Regions from separate parts of the Comamonas sp. MYb69 genome, predicted to be linked through region 3. Evidence: riboswitches for the same ligand, from Rfam matches in the RefSeq annotation. Region 3 holds a riboswitch; each other region holds the start of a gene.
The links. A riboswitch is a leader RNA that binds a small molecule or an ion and turns the genes downstream of it on or off. The one in region 3 is predicted to bind cobalamin.
Positions count from the first base shown of each region.

Region 1 (6,759 bases), on a different contig from region 3:
CGCTGTCCCTCGCCCAGCGCGACTGGTGCGGGTAGCGGCCCATCATCACCAGCTCCTGCACCGTGCAGTCAAAGCCCAGGCCAGTCTCCTGGCCCAGTACGGCAGTCTGCTGCGCAAACTGCCGGGCGCTCATCTGCCAGATGTCGCGGCCTTGCATTTCTATGCGGCCACCGGCCTGGGGCTGCAGCACACGGTAGAGCATGCGCATCAAGGTCGATTTGCCGCAGCCATTGGGGCCCACCAGGCCGACACATTCGCCCTGCGCCACCTGCAGGCTGGCCTGGCGCACGATCTGCGTGGCCTGGGCGCCGTGGCCGGCGGTCCAGGACAGGTTGCTGGCCGTCAGCATCATGCGCTGCCTCCCGGCATCGCACTGGTGCGGCGCCACAGCATCCAGATAAAGAAGGGCCCGCCTATCAGCGAGGTGATGACGCCCACCGGCAGCTCGCTGGGCGAAAACCAGGTGCGTGCGGCCAGATCGACCAGCACCAGAAAGCTCGCACCCATCAATGCGCTGACGGGTAGCACGCGGCGGTGGTCACTGCCCACCAGCATGCGCGTGATATGGGGAATGACCAAGCCGACAAAGCCGATGGCACCGCTCACCGCCACCATGGTGCCCGTCAGCAAGGACACCACCACGAACAATTGCAGGCGCAGGCTGGCGGTGTTTAGCCCCAAGGTGGCAGCGCCCTCGTCGCCGATCAGCAAGGCGTTGAGCTGGCGGGCACAAAGCAAAAGCCACACCAAGCCCAGGCCCAGCACGGCAGCGGGCAGGCCCAGTGCGCTCCACTGGGTGGCGGCCAGGCTGCCCAGGGTCCAGGTCAACAGCGCATTGGCCAGCTCGCGCTGGCCAGCGGTCAAGGTGATCAGGCTGGTCAGCCCCATCAGCATGTAGCCAATGGCCACACCGCTCAGGATCAGCCGGGTCGCATGCAGGCGCCCCTGCTGCTGGGCCAGCGCATAGACCAGGGCCGTGGCCAGCAACGCGCCAATAAAGGCGCCTGCGGTGATCGCATAAATGCCGGCCATGGCCAGGCTGCCATAGGCCAGCACCGAGACGGCGCCCACTGATGCGCCAGAGGACACACCCAACATATAAGGATCGGCCAGCGGGTTGCGCACCATCGCCTGCATCACCACGCCGACTACGGCCAAGCCGGCGCCCACCAGCGCTGCCAGCAGCACCCGGGGCATGCGCACCATCCAGACAATCTGGTAATGCTGCTGGCTGATGCCGCCCTGCCCTGCATCGGCCTGCCAGCCGCCGCCCAGCAATTGCTGGCTGACGACGGACCACACCGTTGACGCGTGCAGCGATACCGAGCCCCAGGTGATGGCGGCCAGCGCGCTGGCCAGCAGCAGCGCCAAGAGCAGCATCAGGCACAGCGCCAAGGACCAGGGCGCGCGCCGCTGGCGTTCATGCAGGCCGTCGCAGCCCGGCGCATGGCTCACGGCTTGGGCTCCGCTGCAGGCAGCCAGGGGACGGGGTCCACGGTGATCAGGCGATCCGGGTGCAAGGCGGCCGCCAGGCGCTGCGCGACGTTCACATTGCGCGGCCCTGGCGTGGCTTCGGCATAGCTGATGACAAAAAAGCGCTGCTCGCGGATCGCAGACACCCCTGCCAGCTCTGGCTTGGCGCGCAGAAAATCGATCTTGCCCTGGGCGCTGGGCCGGCCGTAGTCGATGATGATGATCCACTCGGGGTCGCGGGTGATCACATCCTCCCAGTTGCCCTTGGGCCAGTTGCTGGCGATGTCGGCAAAGATATTGCTGCCGCCGGCCGCATCGATCATGGCCTGGGGCATGCCAAAGCCGCCCACCGTGGTGGGAATCTTCTCGCCACTGTCAAACACAAAGACGCGCGGGTGCTGGGTGTTGCCTTGCATCTGCGCAGCCAGCTGGTCGATTGAGGCCTGCAGCTTGGCGATCTGCGGCTGCGCCTGGGGCTCAATGTCAAAGATGCGCGCCACATTGCGCAGGTCCGCCAAGGTGTCGCCCAGCGCCACACGCTCGCGCTTTTGCACATGGATGCAGGACTCGGACAGCACATAGCTGGCCACGCCATGCTGGGCCAGCAGCTCGGGCGTGACCCCGCCCGGCCGAAAGCCATAGCTCCAGCCGCCAAAGACGAAGTCGGCGCGGGCCTCCAGCATGTTTTCCAGGTTCATGTCCTGCGACGACAGCTTGGGCACCTTGGCCAGCTGGGTCATCAGCTCGGGGCTGATTTCCTTGCGCGACGGTATGCCCGAGTAGCCGACCAGCCTGGGCCCCAGGCCCAGAAACAGGAACATCTCGGTGATGTTCACATCGTGCGTGATGGCGCGCTGGGGCACCCGGTCATAGCGCTGGGGCTGGCCGCAGACATCGATCACGAGAGGGGTGGCCCGCAGGCCTGGATCGGCCGCAGGCGCAGCAGCCACCGTGGCCGGTGCTGTGCCGCCGGTGGCGCCCTGCCCAGCGGGCTGGTCACAACCCAGCAGCGCGACGGCGGCCGCCGCCGCCAACGCATGCTGAAAGTACCTAAACGCGCGTGGTGTCATGCCTGGGCCTTGCTCAGAAACGCAGATGGGCCATCAGCTCAAAGCTGCGGCCGTTACCCATCAGCCATTGCGAGCCGTAGGACGATGCAGCATAGCGCTTGTTGGTCAGGTTACGGCCAACCAGGTTCAAGGTGGTGCTGCGGTTCAGGTTCCAGCCCAGTACCGCATCGGCCACCGTGTAGGCGGGCAGCTGCGCGGTATTGGCATTGCTGGTGTAGCGGCTGGCCACATGGCGCAGGCCCAGCGAGGCGCGCCAATCGCCCGTCTGGTAATGGGCCCAGGCATTGGCCGTGTAGCGCGGTACATTGGCGGGCTGGTTGCCAGCGCGGTCAATGGCCGTGGCGCCTTCGAGCAGCTCGTCGAACTGGGCATCCACATAGGCCAGGTTACCCTCGAAGCGCCAGGCCTTGGTGGCCCGCCAGCTGCCTGCCAGCTCGATCCCCTTGGACGACTGCTTGCCGCCCTGGATCGACAGCGCTGGCCGGTCCGGATCACGCGTGATGATGTCCTTCTTCTGGATATCGAAGACCGCCAGGGTCCATTCGCCCTGGCCATTGGGCAGCTGCTGCTTGATGCCCACTTCCACCTGGCGGCCTTTGCTCAATGTAAAGCCGGTTTGCGACTGGGTCAGCGACAGCAGGCTGTTGACTGGGTCATGGCCGGTGCTGACCTGGGCATAGATGCTGGTGTTCTGGTCCAGCTTGTGCGTGAGGCCCAGGCGCCAGGAGGTGCCGCCCAAGGTCTTGTCAAAGCGGGCCTGGCTCAGCAGGTCCATGCGGTCAAAGTCATACAGGTCACGGCGCAGGCCGGCCATCAGCAGCCACTGCTCGCCCAGCTTCCAGGCGTCTTCCAGGTAGAAGGCGTTTTGGCGGATGCGCGAGGTCATGCGCGGCTTGTAAGGGTCCGGGCTGTCCCAGTAGCCACTGGTGCCGCCAGTCAGCGGCACATCGGATTCACCGGTATAGGGCGAGCTGTTGAGGGCGGTGAACTTGGCCTGCGATACATCCCAGCCCATCGCAATCTCATGCTGGCCGGGCTTGAACACGGTGCCCAGGCGGTTGCCGCTTTGTTCCAGGTCGTGGCCGATCTCCAGGTAGTCGTAGCGGTGAACCATGCGCGTGCTGGCATCGTAGTCATAGCCTTCGATGTTCTTCCAGTGGCGGTCGGCCTTCATGTGGTAGGTCTCGTTGCGCAGCACCAGCGCCTCGCTGACGTTCCACTCGGCCTTCAATTTGTAGCGCTGGTCCTTGTAGTGGATGTCGCTGTCAAGAAAGTTGAAATTGCGGTCGCGCAGCGCCGCCACCGGCTTGCCATCGACCACCGGGGTGCCAAAGTAGCGCTCGGGCCGCTGGTCGCTGACATCGGCCGTCAGGTCCAGGCGCAGATCGCTGCTCGCCTGCCAGCGGATGGCGCTCATGATCTTCTTGCTGTCGCTGTTGCCCAGTTGGCGTTCGCCATCGCTGCGATCACCGTAGACATCCAGGCGGTAGCTCAGGCTGTCGCTCAGCGCGCCGGTGCTGCCCAGGCCTGCACGGGCGGTGCCGTGGGAGCCGGCGCCCAGCAAGACTTCGGACGAGGTAGTGCGGCTGGGTTCCTTGCGCACCGCGTTCACCGTGGCGCCCATGGTGCCGCTGCCGTACATCAGCGATGCGGGGCCGCGCAGCACATCAAAGCGCTCATAGCCCCAGCTGGAATTGGGATAGGCCACGGTGCCGGCTGCAACCCCCAGGCTCAGCCCGTCTTCGGCCACACCCACCGAGTTGACACCGGTAAAGCCCCGGCTGGAGAACGACAGCCCGCCATTGCCAGGGGTGCCATTGGCGCTCAGGCCCACGCTGCGGCCCACGGCATCGACCACCTCATAGTCGGCGCGCTCCTGGATCTGCACGGCCGAGACCGAGCTGACGCTGGCCGGCAGGTCCTGCAGCGGTACGGCCAGCTTGCTGGCCGAGGTGGAAGGCAGCTGGAGCGCATTGGGCTCGCTGCTCTTGTCGGTCACCACCACTTCGGGCAGTGAGGCATCTTGGGCATGGGCCACTGCGATGCCCAAGGCGGGCAGGCACAGAACACAGGAGCTGCCAACGAGGCGCAGGGAGGAAGAGAGCCGCTGGGCAGCCAGGAGCCGGTTTTTCGGAAAAGGAACTGCAGTCATTTGAACAAAAGGCGCTAACTGCCTGATGCGGGGGCTGCACTGCACGCGGTCACCCCCCAAGACGGGGTCGCGCGAAGAACCGCCGTCCACACCCCGCAGACAGTTGAGAGAGCACGTGCTGGCCAGAGGCACAGCGCGCACTGCGACTAGGAACAGGCCGGTCTCCGGGCTTACAGGCGGTGCAGCGCAGGCGCTGACCCGGTAGCCGGTCTTCCCAGGGTGCGGGCGTCTTGTTGCCTGGCAGGCGTGGACACTCTTTCAACCCCAGTGACTGGGCCCGCGTGGGAGCGGGCCGCATCGGCTACGTTTCCTGTCTACCGTTGCGGGGGCAGCCAAGGCTTGGGGGAGCGCACTCCCGACCTTGTTCCCGTTTCACTTGTGCAATACAAGCACCTGTAGATAGGCTTTTTTCAAAGCGCAGCCAGTGTACCAGCCGCAGGCCCGGGCAGCGCCTTTTCGTCCAGGCCGGTGTCAGCTGGGCGATACAGCGCATGCCCCAGTGGCTGTATCAGCCCTGCGGCAGCCGCGTCGCATAGCCGATAAAGTCAGTGCTGCGCAGCTGGCCCAGCAGCCACTGCCGAAAGCTCGCCTGGATCGGGCGCTCTCCCCCACCCCGGCGGGTGTAGAGGTGGAACTTGGGCGTTCTGTCCATCGGCAGCTGGCGCAGCAGCTCGGCCCCAAAGGGAGCCAGCAGCTTGCCGCTGTGGATATAGCTGAGCGCATCGACATAGGACAGCAGGCCCACGCCCTGCCCGCTGAGCACCGCTTGCAGCATCGCATCGTGCGTGTGCAGCAGCATGGGGCTGACATGCTTGCCGCCAGGATCCAGGCCCAGCATCGCATAAATGTCCTGCCACAGGCTGTTGTGCGTCAGCGGCGATATCAGCCGGTGGTGCGGCAAATCCTGCGCGCTCTCCACCGGGTGCTGGGCCAGCAGCTGGGGCGTGGCGACGATGACCTTGAGGTCTTCGAGCAGCGGCGTTTCATCGAGATGGTCCACACCGCCGTAGCCCCAGACAATGGCTGCGTCCAGATCACTGCTATCGAACGAAGGCAGCTCCACACCGATGGAGATGCGCAGGTCGAGCTCCGGGTAATCCTTGGTGAACGAGGGCAGCGAGCGGATCAGGTACTGGGTTGCAAAATACGGGCTGACCTGGATATGGAACTGCGCATCCTTGTGGTGGGAACGCACTGCTTCCAGCCCCTGGCTCAGCGCATCAAGCCCCTGCTCCACATAGTGGTACAAGGTCTGCGCCTCGGCGCTGGCCGCCAGGCCCCGCGCGCCGCGCTCGAACAGCTGCACATCCAGCGCACTCTCCAGTTGCTTGAGTTGCTGGCTGGCGGCCTGCGGCGTCAGGCACAGCTCATCGGCCGCCTTGCGGATGGAGCCATGGCGGTAGACGGACTCGAACACGCGCAGTGGCTGCAGGGGCGGTAGCTTGTATTTCATGGAGGGGCGCCGGGCAGGAGGGAGGAACGCCCGGGCTGCCGATGATTATAGGTCGCAGCCCGGCGGCCAGCGGGCCGGCACGCCAGCGTTCTTGCCCGCTGCGCCCTGCCCCGCTGATGCATAAAAAAAACGCATCCAGAAGGGATGCGTTCGGGCTGGCGCAGCGCTCAGCAGCGCATGGCCTTACTGCACCGGATCACCATGCATCGGCAGACCGGTGCGGTCCCGGCTGCTGACCAGCGCCACGAGGCCGATGATTGCCGCGCCGATCAGGTAGTAGGCGGGCACGACCGGGTTGCCGGTCTGGGCAATCAGCCAGGAGTTGATCATCGGCGCGGTGCCGGCAAACATCGCCACGGCCACGTTGTAGCTCAGCGCCATGCCCTTGAAGCGCACGCTGGTGTGGAACATCGAAGGAATGATCGAGTAGATGCTGCCCAGCAGCATGGCCAGACAGAAGTTCAGCATCATCAAGGACGAGATCTTGGCGGCGGTGCTGCCTTCGAGCAGCAGGTGAAAGCAAGGCACGGCCAGTACCGCAATCGCCAGGCTCGCAGCGATCATCATCGTCTTGCGGCTGAATTTGTCGGCCAGCAGGCCCATGATGGGGA
Region 1 is NZ_JBBGZG010000005.1:241,331-248,089, forward strand. It holds gene WH303_RS09355 (ABC transporter ATP-binding protein) at 1-352, opposite strand, end outside; gene WH303_RS09360 (FecCD family ABC transporter permease) at 349-1,455, opposite strand; gene WH303_RS09365 (ABC transporter substrate-binding protein) at 1,452-2,543, opposite strand; gene WH303_RS09370 (TonB-dependent receptor) at 2,557-4,581, opposite strand; cobalamin riboswitch at 4,834-5,107, opposite strand; gene WH303_RS09375 (LysR substrate-binding domain-containing protein) at 5,204-6,148, opposite strand; gene WH303_RS09380 (MFS transporter) at 6,332-6,759, opposite strand, start outside.
Region 1: another riboswitch for cobalamin. It lies ahead of WH303_RS09370 (TonB-dependent receptor); the one in region 3 lies ahead of WH303_RS19785 (TonB-dependent receptor domain-containing protein).

Region 2 (6,759 bases), on a different contig from region 3:
CCGCTTCTGAATCCGCTGCTATGCAGTACGTGTCGGCCTACTCGGGTTGCACGATGGGTGAGTACTTCCGCGACCGTGGCCAAGACGCCCTGATCGTGTATGACGACCTGTCCAAGCAAGCGGTGGCTTACCGCCAAGTGTCGCTGCTGCTGCGCCGTCCACCAGGCCGCGAAGCGTTCCCTGGCGACGTGTTCTATCTCCACAGCCGCCTGCTCGAGCGCGCAGCCCGCGTGAACGCGGACTACGTGGAAGCCTTCACCAAGGGTGAAGTCAAGGGCAAGACGGGTTCGCTGACGGCTCTGCCTATCATCGAAACCCAAGCGGGTGACGTGTCGGCCTTCGTGCCTACCAACGTGATCTCGATCACCGACGGCCAGATCTTCCTGGAAACCAGCCTGTTCAACGCCGGTATCCGTCCCGCTATCAACGCCGGTATCTCGGTGTCCCGCGTGGGTGGTTCCGCTCAGACCAAGCTGATCAAGGGCCTGTCCGGCGGTATCCGTACCGACCTGGCGCAGTACCGTGAACTGGCTGCTTTCGCACAGTTCGCTTCTGACCTGGACGATGCAACCCGCAAGCAACTGGACCGCGGTGCCCGCGTGACCGAGCTGCTCAAGCAAGCCCAGTACAGCCCTCTGCCTGTCGCTCTGATGGCTTCGTCGCTGTTTGCCGTGAACAAGGGTTTCATGGACGACATCGAAGTCAAGAAGGTTCTGTCCTTTGAATCGGGTCTGCACCAGTTCCTCAAGACCAGCTACGGCGCCTTGGTGGACCGTCTGAACGAGAAGAAGGCTTTCGACAAGGAAGGCAAGGACGAAGCTGAACTGACTGCAGCCATCACTGCATTCAAGAAGTCCTTCGCTTAATCCGGTCGAGGAGTCATCATGGCAGCAGGCAAGGAAATACGCGGCAAGATCAAATCGGTGGAAAACACCAAGAAGATCACCAAGGCCATGGAAATGGTTGCCGCATCCAAAATGCGCAAGGCGCAGGAGCGGATGCAGGCAGCCCGTCCATACAGCGAGAAGATTCGCGCAATTGCAGCTCACCTGAGCCAGGCAAACCCCGAATATGTCCACCCCTTCATGGTGTCGAATGACGTCAAGAAGGTGGGCGTGATCGTGGTGACGACTGACAAGGGCCTGTGCGGCGGCATGAACACCAATGTGCTGCGTGCCGTGACGAACAAGCTCAAGGAACTGCAATCTGCGGGTGTCAGCACGGAGGCCGTGGCCATTGGCAGCAAGGGTCTGGGCTTTCTGACGCGCGTCGGTGTCAAGGTGGTGGCCAACGCTACCGCCCTGGGCGATACGCCGCATCTGGATGCGCTGATCGGCCCGGCCAAGGTTTTGCTCGACCAGTACGCTGAGGGCAAGCTGAGCGCGGTCTATTTGTGCTACACCAAGTTCATCAATACGATGAAGCAGGACTCGGTTGTGGAGCAGTTGCTGCCCCTGTCGCAAGAAGCGATCCAGGGCTCGGCACCGGCTGCATCCCACGGCTGGGACTATATCTACGAGCCCGATGCGCAAAGTGTGATCGACGAGCTGCTCGTGCGTTATGCGGAGTCGCTGATCTATTCGGCCGTTGCAGACAACATGGCTTCCGAGCAGTCTGCACGCATGGTGGCCATGAAGGCCGCTACCGACAACGCCGGCAACGTCATCAACGAGTTGAAGCTGATCTACAACAAGACGCGTCAGGCTGCGATTACGACCGAGTTGTCGGAAATCGTCGCAGGCGCCGCGGCTGTGTAATACAGCTCGACTGAAATCAATATTGGAGCAACAAATGGCTCAAGTACAAGGCAAGATTGTTCAATGTATCGGTGCGGTGGTGGACGTTGAGTTCCCCCATGGCAGCGTGCCTAACGTGTATGACGCACTGAAGCTCGAAGGCACCGCCCTGACGCTGGAAGTGCAGCAGCAGCTGGGCGACGGCGTGGTGCGTACCATTGCGCTGGGCTCGTCGGACGGTATCAAGCGTGGCCTGATGGTCACCAACACCGGCAAGGCGATCACCGTGCCCGTGGGCAAGGCAACCCTTGGCCGCATCATGGACGTGCTGGGTAACCCCATCGACGAACGCGGTCCTGTGGACCAGTCGTTGACCGCTTCCATCCACCGCAAGGCGCCCGCTTATGACGAGCTGGCCCCTGCACAGGAACTGCTGGAAACCGGCATCAAGGTGATTGACCTGGTGTGCCCGTTCGCCAAGGGCGGTAAGGTCGGTCTGTTCGGTGGTGCCGGTGTGGGCAAGACCGTGAACATGATGGAGCTCATCAACAACATCGCCAAGGCGCACAGCGGTCTGTCCGTGTTCGCCGGCGTGGGTGAGCGTACCCGTGAAGGTAACGACTTCTACCACGAAATGTCGGACGCCGGTGTGGTGAACCAGGAGTCGCTGAACGACTCGAAGGTTGCCATGGTGTACGGCCAGATGAACGAGCCACCAGGAAACCGTCTGCGCGTTGCGCTGACCGGCCTGACCATGGCTGAAGCGTTCCGTGACGAAGGCAAGGACGTGCTGTTCTTCGTGGACAACATCTACCGCTACACGCTGGCCGGTACCGAAGTGTCCGCACTGCTGGGCCGTATGCCTTCGGCTGTGGGCTACCAGCCTACGCTGGCCGAAGAAATGGGCCGTCTGCAAGAGCGTATCACCTCGACCAAGGTGGGTTCGATCACCTCGATCCAGGCCGTGTACGTGCCAGCGGACGATTACACCGATCCATCGCCAGCAACGACCTTCGCCCACTTGGACTCCACCGTGGCGCTGTCGCGTGACATCGCTTCGCTGGGTATCTACCCTGCGGTGGACCCACTGGCTTCGACCAGCCGCCAGCTGGACCCCCAAGTGGTGGGTGAAGAGCACTACTCGGTAGCCCGCCAAGTGCAGGGTACCCTGCAGCGCTACACCGAACTGCGCGACATCATTGCGATTCTGGGTATGGACGAACTGGCTCCCGAAGACAAGCTCGTCGTGGCCCGCGCTCGCAAGATCCAGCGTTTCCTGTCGCAGCCTTTCCACGTTGCTGAAGTGTTCACGGGCGCTCCAGGCAAGTACGTGCCGCTGTCGGAAACCATCCGCGGCTTCAAGATGATCGTCAACGGCGAGTGCGACCACCTGCCCGAGCAAGCCTTCTACATGGTTGGCACGATCGACGAAGCCATCGAGAAGGCGAAGAAGATCTAAGCTTTGCAGAACGGGCTGCCGCACGCAGCCCGGCTCGCAAACTAGTTTCTTTTTCACTCTGAGGATCAAAGATGAACACCTTCCACGTTGATGTGGTCAGTGCTGAAGAATCCATCTTCTCCGGCGAAGCCCGCTTTGTGGCTTTGCCTGGTGAAATGGGCGAACTCGGTATCTACGCCCGCCACACGCCGTTGATCACCCGCATCAAGCCGGGTTCGGTGCGCATTGAGAAGGCCGACGGCGGCGAAGAGTTCATCTTCGTGGCTGGTGGCATTCTCGAAGTGCAACCCGACTGCGTGACCGTGCTGTCCGACACCGCTGTGCGCGGCAAGGACCTGGACGAGCAAAAAGCGGTTGAAGCCAAGCAAAAGGCTGAAGAAGCCCTCAAGAACGCCAAGGGCGAGCTTGACCTGGCCAAGGCCCAATCCGAGCTGTCCGTCATGGCCGCCCAGATTGCCGCCCTGCAAAAATACCGCAAGAAGCGCTGATCCGCTGTTTGCGCAACTGCCACAGGAAAACCACCGCATGCGGTGGTTTTTTTACGCCCGTAGCGGATGGGTCGGAGTGGAGCCGGTCTGCAGCACCTGCTGCATATGAATGGTTTGCCACAGCGGGTCGGCATCCTGGTGCAGGCTGACAAAGCCCTGGCGCTGCCAGAAGGTTTGCGCGTCCGGCAAAAAAGGATGCGTGTGCAGGTAGAGCCGCTGCACACCCTGCTGCAGTGCCCGCTGCCGCAGCTGCGCGAACAGTGCGCCAGCCAGGCCTTGGCGGCGCCAGGCCGGATCCACATACAGGCGCACCACCTCGGCGGTGCCTGCGCTGGGCACGGCCAGGTGGGCAAAGCGCTCGTCATAGGGGCGGTAGGCAATGCTGCCGATGATGCGGTCGCCCTGCCAGGCCGCCAGCATGCAGCCGCCGGGCGATGCATAGACCGAGGCAAAGTCGCGCAGATCGGCCTGCGGCGTGCTGGTATCGACCCGATCGCCAAACATGGCCTGGCGCGCCGCCTGCAAAAAGGCCGCCACCGGCGCGAGATGCTGAACGCGGCGGATGCCGTATGCGCTGGGTGTAGTGGGTGGGTGGTTCATGGCCATCAAACGGCCTGCAGCTTAGCATGCAGGCCCTGTAAATCGGCTACAGTACAGCCACTTTGGTTTCGCAAGAACATGCGCACGGCAGGGTGCCGGGGCATGAGGGAATCCAGGGAGCGCGAGCCGGCAGCCAGCGCCCCAAACGGAACTGCCCCCGCAACTGTAGGCCGCGAGCAGGCCATCCATGCGCCACTGAACTGCGGTTCGGGAAGGCGATGGTCTGCGCAGACCGGCCAGTCAGGAGACCTGCCAAGGTCATGCATTCACAAGCCACTGGCAAGCCCCCGGTTTGCACAGAGAAACAGGCATGCCACCGGTTGTGCGCGCTGCAAGGCGAACGACGCAAACGCCGGTGCGGCAAACCCATTCATGGCGGATGTGCGTGTGTTTTGATCATGACCGGCGGGGTGTCCGGGCGGTGAGCAGCGTCTCGTCTGCGCAAGGCTGTCCTGGCTCCACCGGGCAGCAGCCCGCACCGGATCGGCTCGCACGGCCCGCATGCCCAGCCTCTACCTGGAGAGACGATTCCGATGCCTGTTCGCCGTTTTGCTCTGCCTGCCCTGTTGGCTGCCTGTGTATTCATGCCGCTGTCCGCCTGGGCCGCCCCTTATCCGATGCAGCTGCACAACTGCGGCTACGAGGTCTCTCTCAAGCAGGCGCCCGCGTCGGTCGTCACCATCGGCCAGGCCGGCACCGAGATGCTGTATGCGCTGGGTCTGGGCGACAAGCTGGTGGGCACCTCGCTGTGGTTCAACGCCGTGCTGCCCCAGTTCAAGGCCATCAATGACAAGGTGCCACGCCTGGCGGACAACGACCCGAGCTTTGAGTCGGTGATCGGCAAACGCCCGGCGCTGGTGGTGTCGCAGTTCGAGTGGATGGTCGGCAAGGACGGCGTCGTGGGCACGCGCGAGCAGTTCCATGACCTGGGCATTGCCACCTATGCGATGCCCTCCGACTGCGAAGGCAAGAACAACCTCAAGGGCGCCGATGGCACCCGCACCGCGGCCTACGATGTGCAGGCGCTCTACAAGAGCATCACCCAACTGGCGCAGCTGTTTGATGTGCAGCCCCAGGGTGAGCGCCTGGTCAAGGACCTGCGCGAGCGCCAGGCCAAGGCGGTCGCCAAGGTCCAGGCCGCGCAGCAGCCCCATCTGACGGCTGCGCTGTGGTTCTCCAGCGCCGATCTGGCCATCGACCCCTACATGGCGGGCAAGAACGGGGTTGCCGGCTACATGCTGCAGACCTTGGGCCTGCGCAATATCGTCGACTCGTCCGAAGAGTGGCCCACCGTGGGTTGGGAAACCATTGCCAAGGCCAATCCATCGATCCTGGTGATCGCCCGCATGGACCGCCGCCGCTTCCCTGCGGACGACTACCAAAAGAAGCTGGAGTTCTTGAAGAAGGACCCGGTCACCCAGCACATGGATGCGGTCAAGAACAACCGCATCGTCATTGTCGATGCCGATGCGCTGCAAGGCTCGATCCGCCTGGTCGATGGCATGGAGCAGATCAGCGATGCGGTACGCAAGCTCGGCCCGGCGGCCGCGCGTTGATCAGCCGCTGATGCAAGGCCTTGCATGATGGTGGCAACGGCATCAGCGCGCCCATCGGCGCTGCGCAGGCCGCTGCATGGGGCCGCCTGGTGCCTGGGCGCGGCACTGGCGCTGCTGCTGAGCGTGGCGCTGGGCATCGCCGTTGGCGAGACGGCGCTGTCGCCCAGCCTGGTGCTGCAGGTGCTGGCCAACAAGCTGGCCGGTGCCAGCTATGCCATCGATCCCATCAGCCAGGGCATTGTCTGGAACTACCGCTTGCCCCGGGCGCTGGTGGCGGCCAGCTGCGGCGCGGGCCTGGCGGTCTCGGGCGTCATTTTGCAATCGCTGCTGCGCAATGCGCTGGCCGAGCCCTATTTGCTCGGCATCTCGGCCGGGGCCTCCACCGGCGCAGTGCTGGTGACCGTCGTCGGCATCGGTGCGGGCGCCATATCGATGACCGTGGGCGCCTTTTTTGGCGCGCTCTGCGCGTTTGCGCTGGTCGCCATGCTGGCCCACGCCGCCGGCAGTGGTGGGCTGCGCAACAGCGGCCAGATTGTGCTGGCCGGCATTGCCGGCTCGCAGCTGTTCAATGCGCTGACCTCGCTGATCATCACCAAGTCGGGTAGTGCCGAGCAGGCCCGGGGCATCATGTTCTGGCTGCTGGGTAGCCTGAGCGGCGTGCGCTGGCCCGATACCGTGCTGACGGCCTGCATCGCGATCACCGGCCTGCTGCTGTGCCTGCTGCATACGCGCGCGCTCGATGCCTTCAGCTTTGGCAGCGAATCGGCGGCCGCGCTGGGCGTGCCGGTGCGCCGCGTGCAACTGGTGCTGCTGCTGGCCGCTGCGCTGATGACGGCCGTCATGGTTTCCATCGTCGGCGCGATCGGCTTTGTCGGCCTGGTCATTCCGCATGCGGCGCGCATGCTGGTCGGCGTCAGCCA
Region 2 is NZ_JBBGZG010000023.1:18,640-25,398, forward strand. It holds gene atpA (F0F1 ATP synthase subunit alpha) at 1-866, shown strand, start outside; gene atpG (F0F1 ATP synthase subunit gamma) at 885-1,757, shown strand; gene atpD (F0F1 ATP synthase subunit beta) at 1,792-3,195, shown strand; gene WH303_RS23265 (F0F1 ATP synthase subunit epsilon) at 3,267-3,683, shown strand; gene WH303_RS23270 (GNAT family N-acetyltransferase) at 3,735-4,283, opposite strand; cobalamin riboswitch at 4,330-4,554, shown strand; gene WH303_RS23275 (ABC transporter substrate-binding protein) at 4,868-5,839, shown strand; gene WH303_RS23280 (FecCD family ABC transporter permease) at 5,864-6,759, shown strand, end outside.
Region 2: another riboswitch for cobalamin. It lies ahead of WH303_RS23275 (ABC transporter substrate-binding protein); the one in region 3 lies ahead of WH303_RS19785 (TonB-dependent receptor domain-containing protein).

Region 3 (6,759 bases):
AGCGTCGTGCAGCTCATGGGCAGCCACCAGGCCCAGATGGCGTTCGGGCAGCAGGTTGGCGCGCGGTTTCGCAGCATCGAGGCTCACCTGGTTCATCGCGCCCAGCCACAGGGCCGGGTCGCGCAGGCCGCTGCGCAGCATCTCACCATGGTGGGCGGTGGCCACGCGGTTGGCCAGCACGCCGGCCAGCTGCAGGCCCGGGTCATAGTGCTGCAGGCCATGGGCAATGGCGCCAAAGGTGGCGGCCATGGCCGATGCATCCACCACCACCACAGCGGAGATACCCAGCGACTTGGCCAGCTCGGCCGCGCTGTTGGCACCGTCGAACAGGCCCATCACGCCTTCGATCAGCAGCACATCGTTGCTTTGTGCGGCCTGGAACAGGCGTGCGCGCACATCGGCTTCGCCGTTCATCCAGCGGTCCAGCGCATGCACCGGCTGGCCGCTGGCCAGGCGCAGCCACTGCGGATCGAGAAAATCCGGGCCGCATTTGAACACCTGCACCCGCCGGCCCTGGCGGGCATGCAGGCGCGCCAAGGCTGCTGTCACCGTGGTCTTGCCCTGACCCGATGCGGGCGCCGCAATCAGCAGTGCCACGCAAGGCGCTATTGGGCGGTCCTGAACCGTCGTCTCTGTCATGGCTGGCTTATCCCCTCTGCGCTCAGCGCGGCATCCACTTCACACCCACATACACGCTGCGCCCTTCGGTGGCATAGGTGCGTGCGGTCTGGTAGCGCTTGTCCGCCAGGTTGTTGATCCGGGCGATCAGGTTCACATCCTTGACGATCTCGGTCTGCGCCGACAGGTTGAACAAGGTGTAGCCGCCCAGCACGTTGGTGTTGGCGGCATTGTCAAAGCGCTTGGCGCTGGTCTGCAGGTCGGCAGCCCAGGTCCAACCGGCGGCACGGGTCTCGGCGCCCAGGGTGGCATAGCGCTTGGCGCGGCGCGCCAGCAGCTTGTCGTTTTCGGTATCGCGCGGGTTCTGGAAGTCGACCGAGCCGTGCAGGTTGAAGGCGCCCAGCTTGGTCGTGGCCGCCAGGGTAATGCCTTCCAGGCGTGCCTTGCCCACATTGGCATAGCAGCCAAATTCGCTGTCGCAGCTGCCGGGCGACGAGAAGTTGATCAGGTTGGTGACCCGGTTGCGGTAGGCCGTGGCCGAGAAGCTATCGGCACCCTGCGCCCAGCGCAGGCCCAGCTCGGCATTGCGGCTTTTCTCGGGCTGCAAGGATGCGTCGCCGTATTCGCTAAAGCGCTGGTAGAGCGTGGGCGCGCGGAAGGCCGTGCCCACGGTCGCGGTGGCGCGCCAGTTGGTTGCAAAGGCGTAGCCATAGGCGGCGCTGCCGGTGGTCTTGCCGCCAAACTCGCTGTCGTCATCCCGGCGCAGGTTCAGCTGCACGGTGTGCGGGCCGGTGTTCAGGCCATAGCCCAGCGCCAGCGCATTCTGGTGGCGGTCGCGGTCAATGCCGCCATTGGTCAGTGCGTCGTCACGCCGCTCCAGCGCGGCCGTCAAGGTGTGGACGCCCAGGCGCCAGGTATTTTGGAACAGGTAGTTGTGCAGGCGCGTGTCCGTCTGGTAGGGCGAGGGCCGGGTCTCGTAATAGTCGCGCGACTGGCTGAACTGCAGCTTGGTGCTGTAGTGCTCGGTCCACTGCGCCTGCCAGTTCAGGCCCAGCGCATACATCTTGTTGAGGCTGCGGTCGTCCTCGGTCAGGCTGCTGTCATAGCCCGAGTTCACATCGCTGGCCAGCAAGGTGGCTTCGAGCCGGTGCTGGCGGTTGATCTGGTAGCCCAGGCGGCCGCTGACGGCATTGCTGCGGTAGTCGTCCTTGTCCGGGTTGGCAGTGGCCACGGTGCGGGCGTTGAAGCCATCGGTCTGCGAGCGGTTCAGGCCCAGCGCGTAATCCCAGCCCTCGGCACTGCCGGAGATGCCGGCCTCGGCCGTGAACGTGCCCCGGTTGCCAAAGCCCAGGCCCACATAGGGCTGGGGCACGCCCTCACCTTTCTTGGTGAAGATCTGCACCACGCCGCCCATTGCGTCCGAGCCGTAGACGGCAGCGGCCGGGCCACGCAGCACTTCGATGCGGTCGATCAGCGCCAGCGGAATCGACTGCCAGGAGGCGCCGCCGGTCGATTGCGAATCCATGCGCACGCCGTCGACATAGACGGCGGTAAAGCGTGAATCGGCGCCGCGCATGAACACGCTGGTCGTCGTGCCCGGCCCGCCGTTGCGAGAAATCTGGATGCCCGGCACGCGCGCGAGCACATCGGCCACGCTGCCCGGGCCCTGGCGCTCGATGGTCTGCGCATCGATGATGGACATATCGGCCACCAGGTCGGACAGCGGCTGCTCGATGCGGTTGGCGGTCACCACCATCTCTTGCAGGTTCTTACCCTCTGTTTCCTGGGCGGCTGGAGCCTGCTGCGCCTGAGCTTGCAGCGCCAACAGGGGCAACGCCGATGCGATGGCCAAGGCAAAAAAACGGGGGGTATGGAGGGTGCCCGAGCGGGGCGCAAGCGCGGGACGCGCGCAGCGGCGTGTCGAAAAAGCAGAGGAAAACATGCACTGAGTTGGTGATGAACCACCCCGCGCCAGCCTCCCCGCCGGCAATGGGGAACACGGAAGCCGCGGCAAGGCCTCAGCCGCGCGCCTCCACTATTGTTGGCCGGTATCCGGGCTGGCGATGACACAGCACACGCCTTCCCAAACACTTGTTCAAGGTATTCAGTGGCATAGTGGTGGCTGTGGATGGCGCAAAAGCCAACCATCGCTTACCGTTGCGGGGGCAGCGCAGGTTGCGTAAGGCTTGTAGGGCACAAGCAGCGCTCCTGCTTCCCGTTGAACTGCCCCCATGTGAACCACTGGGGCGAGCACCAACGGGTACAATTTTAGCGTTAAACCCATTGCGCACTTAAGAAGACTGTCTCTCTATGGCCACTACGCCTTCTATGGATCTGATGCTTGAGCGGGTGGAGGCACTGCTGAGCCGTCATGAGGCTTTGCAACGCGCCCACGCCCAATTGCAAGAGCAAGTCACCACCCTGACCCAGGAGCGCGACTCCCTCCAATCGCGCCTGACAGCGGCCCGCGCCCGCGTGGATGCACTGATCGAACGCCTGCCCAAGACCTTTGACCAGGACGAATGATGAAACAGCTGGAAGTACACATCATGCAGCAAAGCTATATGCTGGGCTGCCCCGAAGGCCAGGAAGCACGTCTGCTGGCCGCCGTCAAGCATGTCGATGAGGCCATGAGCGGTATCCGCGACGCGGGCAAGATCCGTGGCCGCGAGCGCATCGCCGTGCTGGCGGCCCTCAATGTCGCCTTTGATCTGCTGGATTTACAGGTGCAAAACAGCCAGCTCAGCCAGACCGCCGACGCGCTGCAGGCGCAAGCCGCGGCCCAGTCTGCCGCGATGGCCGAGGCCCAGGCCCAGCCCGCCACCGGTGACCAGGCCAGCCTGGACTGGGACGAGCCCCGCCTGCAGTCGGTGATGCAGCGGCTGGACGCGGCGCTGGCGCCCGCCCCTGCCAAGGCCGCCGAAACCCTGGACACCAGCGCCTGAGGCTGGGCGGCAAGCAGGCGCCAACACCAGATTGCGGCGCCATGCAATGCCTCCTGCCAAAATATCAGCTTGGCGCTTTCTCAATCTAGCTAGCCAGCTATCTTTTTTGACCAATCCAGGCACATTGACATGCAGTTTTGGTGGGTGCAGCAGGCGCGAGCGATTACAATGGAGGCGTTCGCAGCCCTGCTGGACTTTATAGTTCCTTGAACCAATGCTCTACGAGCACGGGCTTGGTACATCACCTATTGAGCGTGATCGTCTCGCGTCAGATGAACCCAACGATAGGTTGCCCTTGCCCACCTGAACCCCCGGTTCAGGATGACGGTCCAGTGGATCCGCTGCGAACACCTGATTTTTTCGGGCAGGCTGCCCAACCTGTCTTCTCCTCTCCGCGACAGCGGGGTTTCAGGCCACCTGTTTCAGGTGGCCTTTTTACTGCGCGCCATGACTGATCCTCTTGTTTTGCTGCCGCTGTCGTTTCTGGACCTGATCGGCGGATTTCTGGCGGGCCTGCTGGGCATTGGCGGCGGCATGGTGCTGGTGCCCTTCATCACCTACATCCTGGGCAGCCAGGGGGTGGCGCCCGAGCTGGCGATCAAGATGGCGATTGCCACCTCGATGGCGACCATCGTCTTCACCTCGATGTCCAGCGTGCGCGCCCACCACCAGCATGGCGCCGTGCGCTGGGACCTTGTCAAACGCCTGGCCCCCGGCATTGTGCTGGGCGGCCTGCTGGCCAGCCTGGGCATTTTTGCGGTGCTCAAGGGCAGTTACCTGGGTTTGTTTTTTGGCCTGTTCATTGGTTACTCGGCACTGCGCATGTTCCGCAAGCCCAACAGCAAGGCCATGCGCGCCATGCCGGGCACGGCCGGCCAGGTGGCCGCTGGCGGCGTGATCGGCTGCCTCTCGGGCCTGGTGGGCGCCGGTGGCGCCTTTATCAGCGTGCCTTTTATGACCTGGTGCAGCGTGCCGATGCACAACGCGGTCGCCACCAGCTCGGCGCTGGGTTTTCCAATTGCGGTCACCAATGTCATCGGCTTCATGGTGGCCGGCCTGCACCTGCAGGGGCTGCCGCCGCATTCGCTGGGCTATATCTGGCTGCCCGGCCTGGCCGCCATTGCCACCTGCAGCGTGCTGACGGCGCCGCTGGGCGCCCGTGCCGCGCACCGCCTGCCGGTGGGCCAGCTCAAGAAGATCTTTGGCGGCATCTTGCTGTGTCTGGCCGCGTACATGCTCTACAAGAGCCTGGCGGCCTGGCAGGGCTGAGACCTGCCACAGCGGGCTAGATAATCCGCGAGAAGCGCGCCCGGTTGCGGTCGGCCTGCAGGTTCTTGTCGAACACCATGGCCACGCCGCGCACAAAGTACCAGCCCAGCTCGGTCACATTGATCGCCTCGTCGCTCAGCTGCACCAGGCCCTGGTCCTGCAGCTCGCGCAGCTGGGCCAGCTCGGCGGCAAAGTACTGGGCAAAATCAATCAGCCAGGCCTGCTCCAGCGACTCAATCGCCAGACTCCCCTGGCACATCAGGCCCATGATCACCGCGCGGCGCAGCAGGTCATCGCGCGTCAATGCCAGGCCCCGCACCACGGGGATCTGACCCTGGTCGATCAGGTCGTAGTACTCCTCCAGGGTCTTGGCATTTTGGCTGTAGGTCGCGCCAATGCGGCCGATGGCCGACACGCCCAGCGCCAGCAGATCGCAATCGGGCTGGGTGCTGTAGCCCTGAAAGTTGCGGTGCAGGCGCCCTTGGCGCTTGGCCACCGCCAAGGCATCGTCGGGCAAGGCGAAATGGTCCATGCCCACATACACATAACCGGCGCCTTCCAGCGCGGCCAGGGCCTGGGCCAGCATGGCGAGCTTGTCGGCCGGGCTGGGCAGGTCCTGCGCCTGGATGCGGCGCTGGGGCTTGAAGCGCTCGGGCAGGTGCGCATAGGCATAGAGCGCAATGCGGTCGGGCCGCAGCGCATTGACCTGCTCCATCGTGCGCACAAAGCTGGCCGGGCTTTGTTGGGGCAAACCATAGATCAGATCGATATTGATAGATTCAAAGCCGATCTCACGCGCCTGCTCGACCAAGGCAAACACCTGGTCAGCGGGCTGCTCACGGTGCACAGCCTTTTGCACCAGTGGGTCAAAATCCTGCACGCCAAAGCTCAGCCGGTTAAAGCCCAGCTGGTAGAGATGCTGCAGGCGCTCGCGGCTCACGGTGCGCGGGTCCACCTCGATCGAGTACTCGCCACCGGGCTGCAGATGAAAACGCTGCTTGACCATGTCCATCAGGCGGCTGAGGCCGGCATCGGTCAAAAACGTGGGTGAGCCCCCACCCAGGTGCAGCTGGCTGATGGTGGGACGGGCGCTGACGTGGGCCAGTTGCAGGTCCAGCTCTCGCTCGAGGTAGTCCAGGTACTCGTCGGCCCGCTCGGCATGCTTGGTGATGATCTTGTTGCAGGCGCAGTAGTAGCACAGCGAGGCGCAGAACGGCACATGCACATACAAGGACAGCGGAGCGAGCCTGCCAGCCAGGCCGGTGCCGCGTTGCGCCAGCGCCTGCTTGTACTCATTCGCAGCAAAGGCTTCAACAAATCGGTCTGCGGTAGGATACGAGGTGTAACGGGGGCCGGGAACATCAAAACGGCGCAGCAGGTCGGGGGTCAGGGAAATCATGTGGCTTCTTCCTAGCGGACCCCCAATGTGCCCCAAGCTCTGCCACGCGTCCTTGATGTACATCAAGAACCCATTTGGCGCCTGCACGCACAATAGGCGCATACGAGGAACGCCGTTCCTACATGAATATTTGTTCACGGGTATTGATACATGACATCCAACTCCATCAAAGTGGTGTGCTCCAACTGCAATTTGCGCGAGCTGTGCATGCCCGTGGGACTGTCGGCCGAACAAATGGAGCGCATCGACGAGATCGTCGCCACGCGCCGCAAGATCAAGCGCGGCAGCGCGCTGTTCCGCAACGGTGAGACCTTCACCTCCCTCTATGCGATTCGCACCGGCTTTTTCAAGACCAGCATCGCCACCGAAGACGGGCGCGACCAGGTCACCGGCTTTCAGATGGCGGGTGAGATCATCGGGCTTGACGGCATCGTCAACGACCGCCATTCCTGCGACGCGATCGCGCTGGAAGACGCCGAAGTCTGCGTGATGCCCTACTCCTCGCTCGAAGACCTGTCGCGCGAAGTG
Region 3 is NZ_JBBGZG010000016.1:31,445-38,203, reverse strand. It holds gene WH303_RS19790 (cobyrinate a,c-diamide synthase) at 1-639, opposite strand, end outside; gene WH303_RS19785 (TonB-dependent receptor domain-containing protein) at 662-2,560, opposite strand; cobalamin riboswitch at 2,645-2,889, opposite strand; gene WH303_RS19780 (hypothetical protein) at 2,929-3,144, shown strand; gene WH303_RS19775 (cell division protein ZapA) at 3,144-3,563, shown strand; gene WH303_RS19770 (sulfite exporter TauE/SafE family protein) at 4,011-4,832, shown strand; gene hemN (oxygen-independent coproporphyrinogen III oxidase) at 4,849-6,231, opposite strand; gene fnr (fumarate/nitrate reduction transcriptional regulator Fnr) at 6,382-6,759, shown strand, end outside.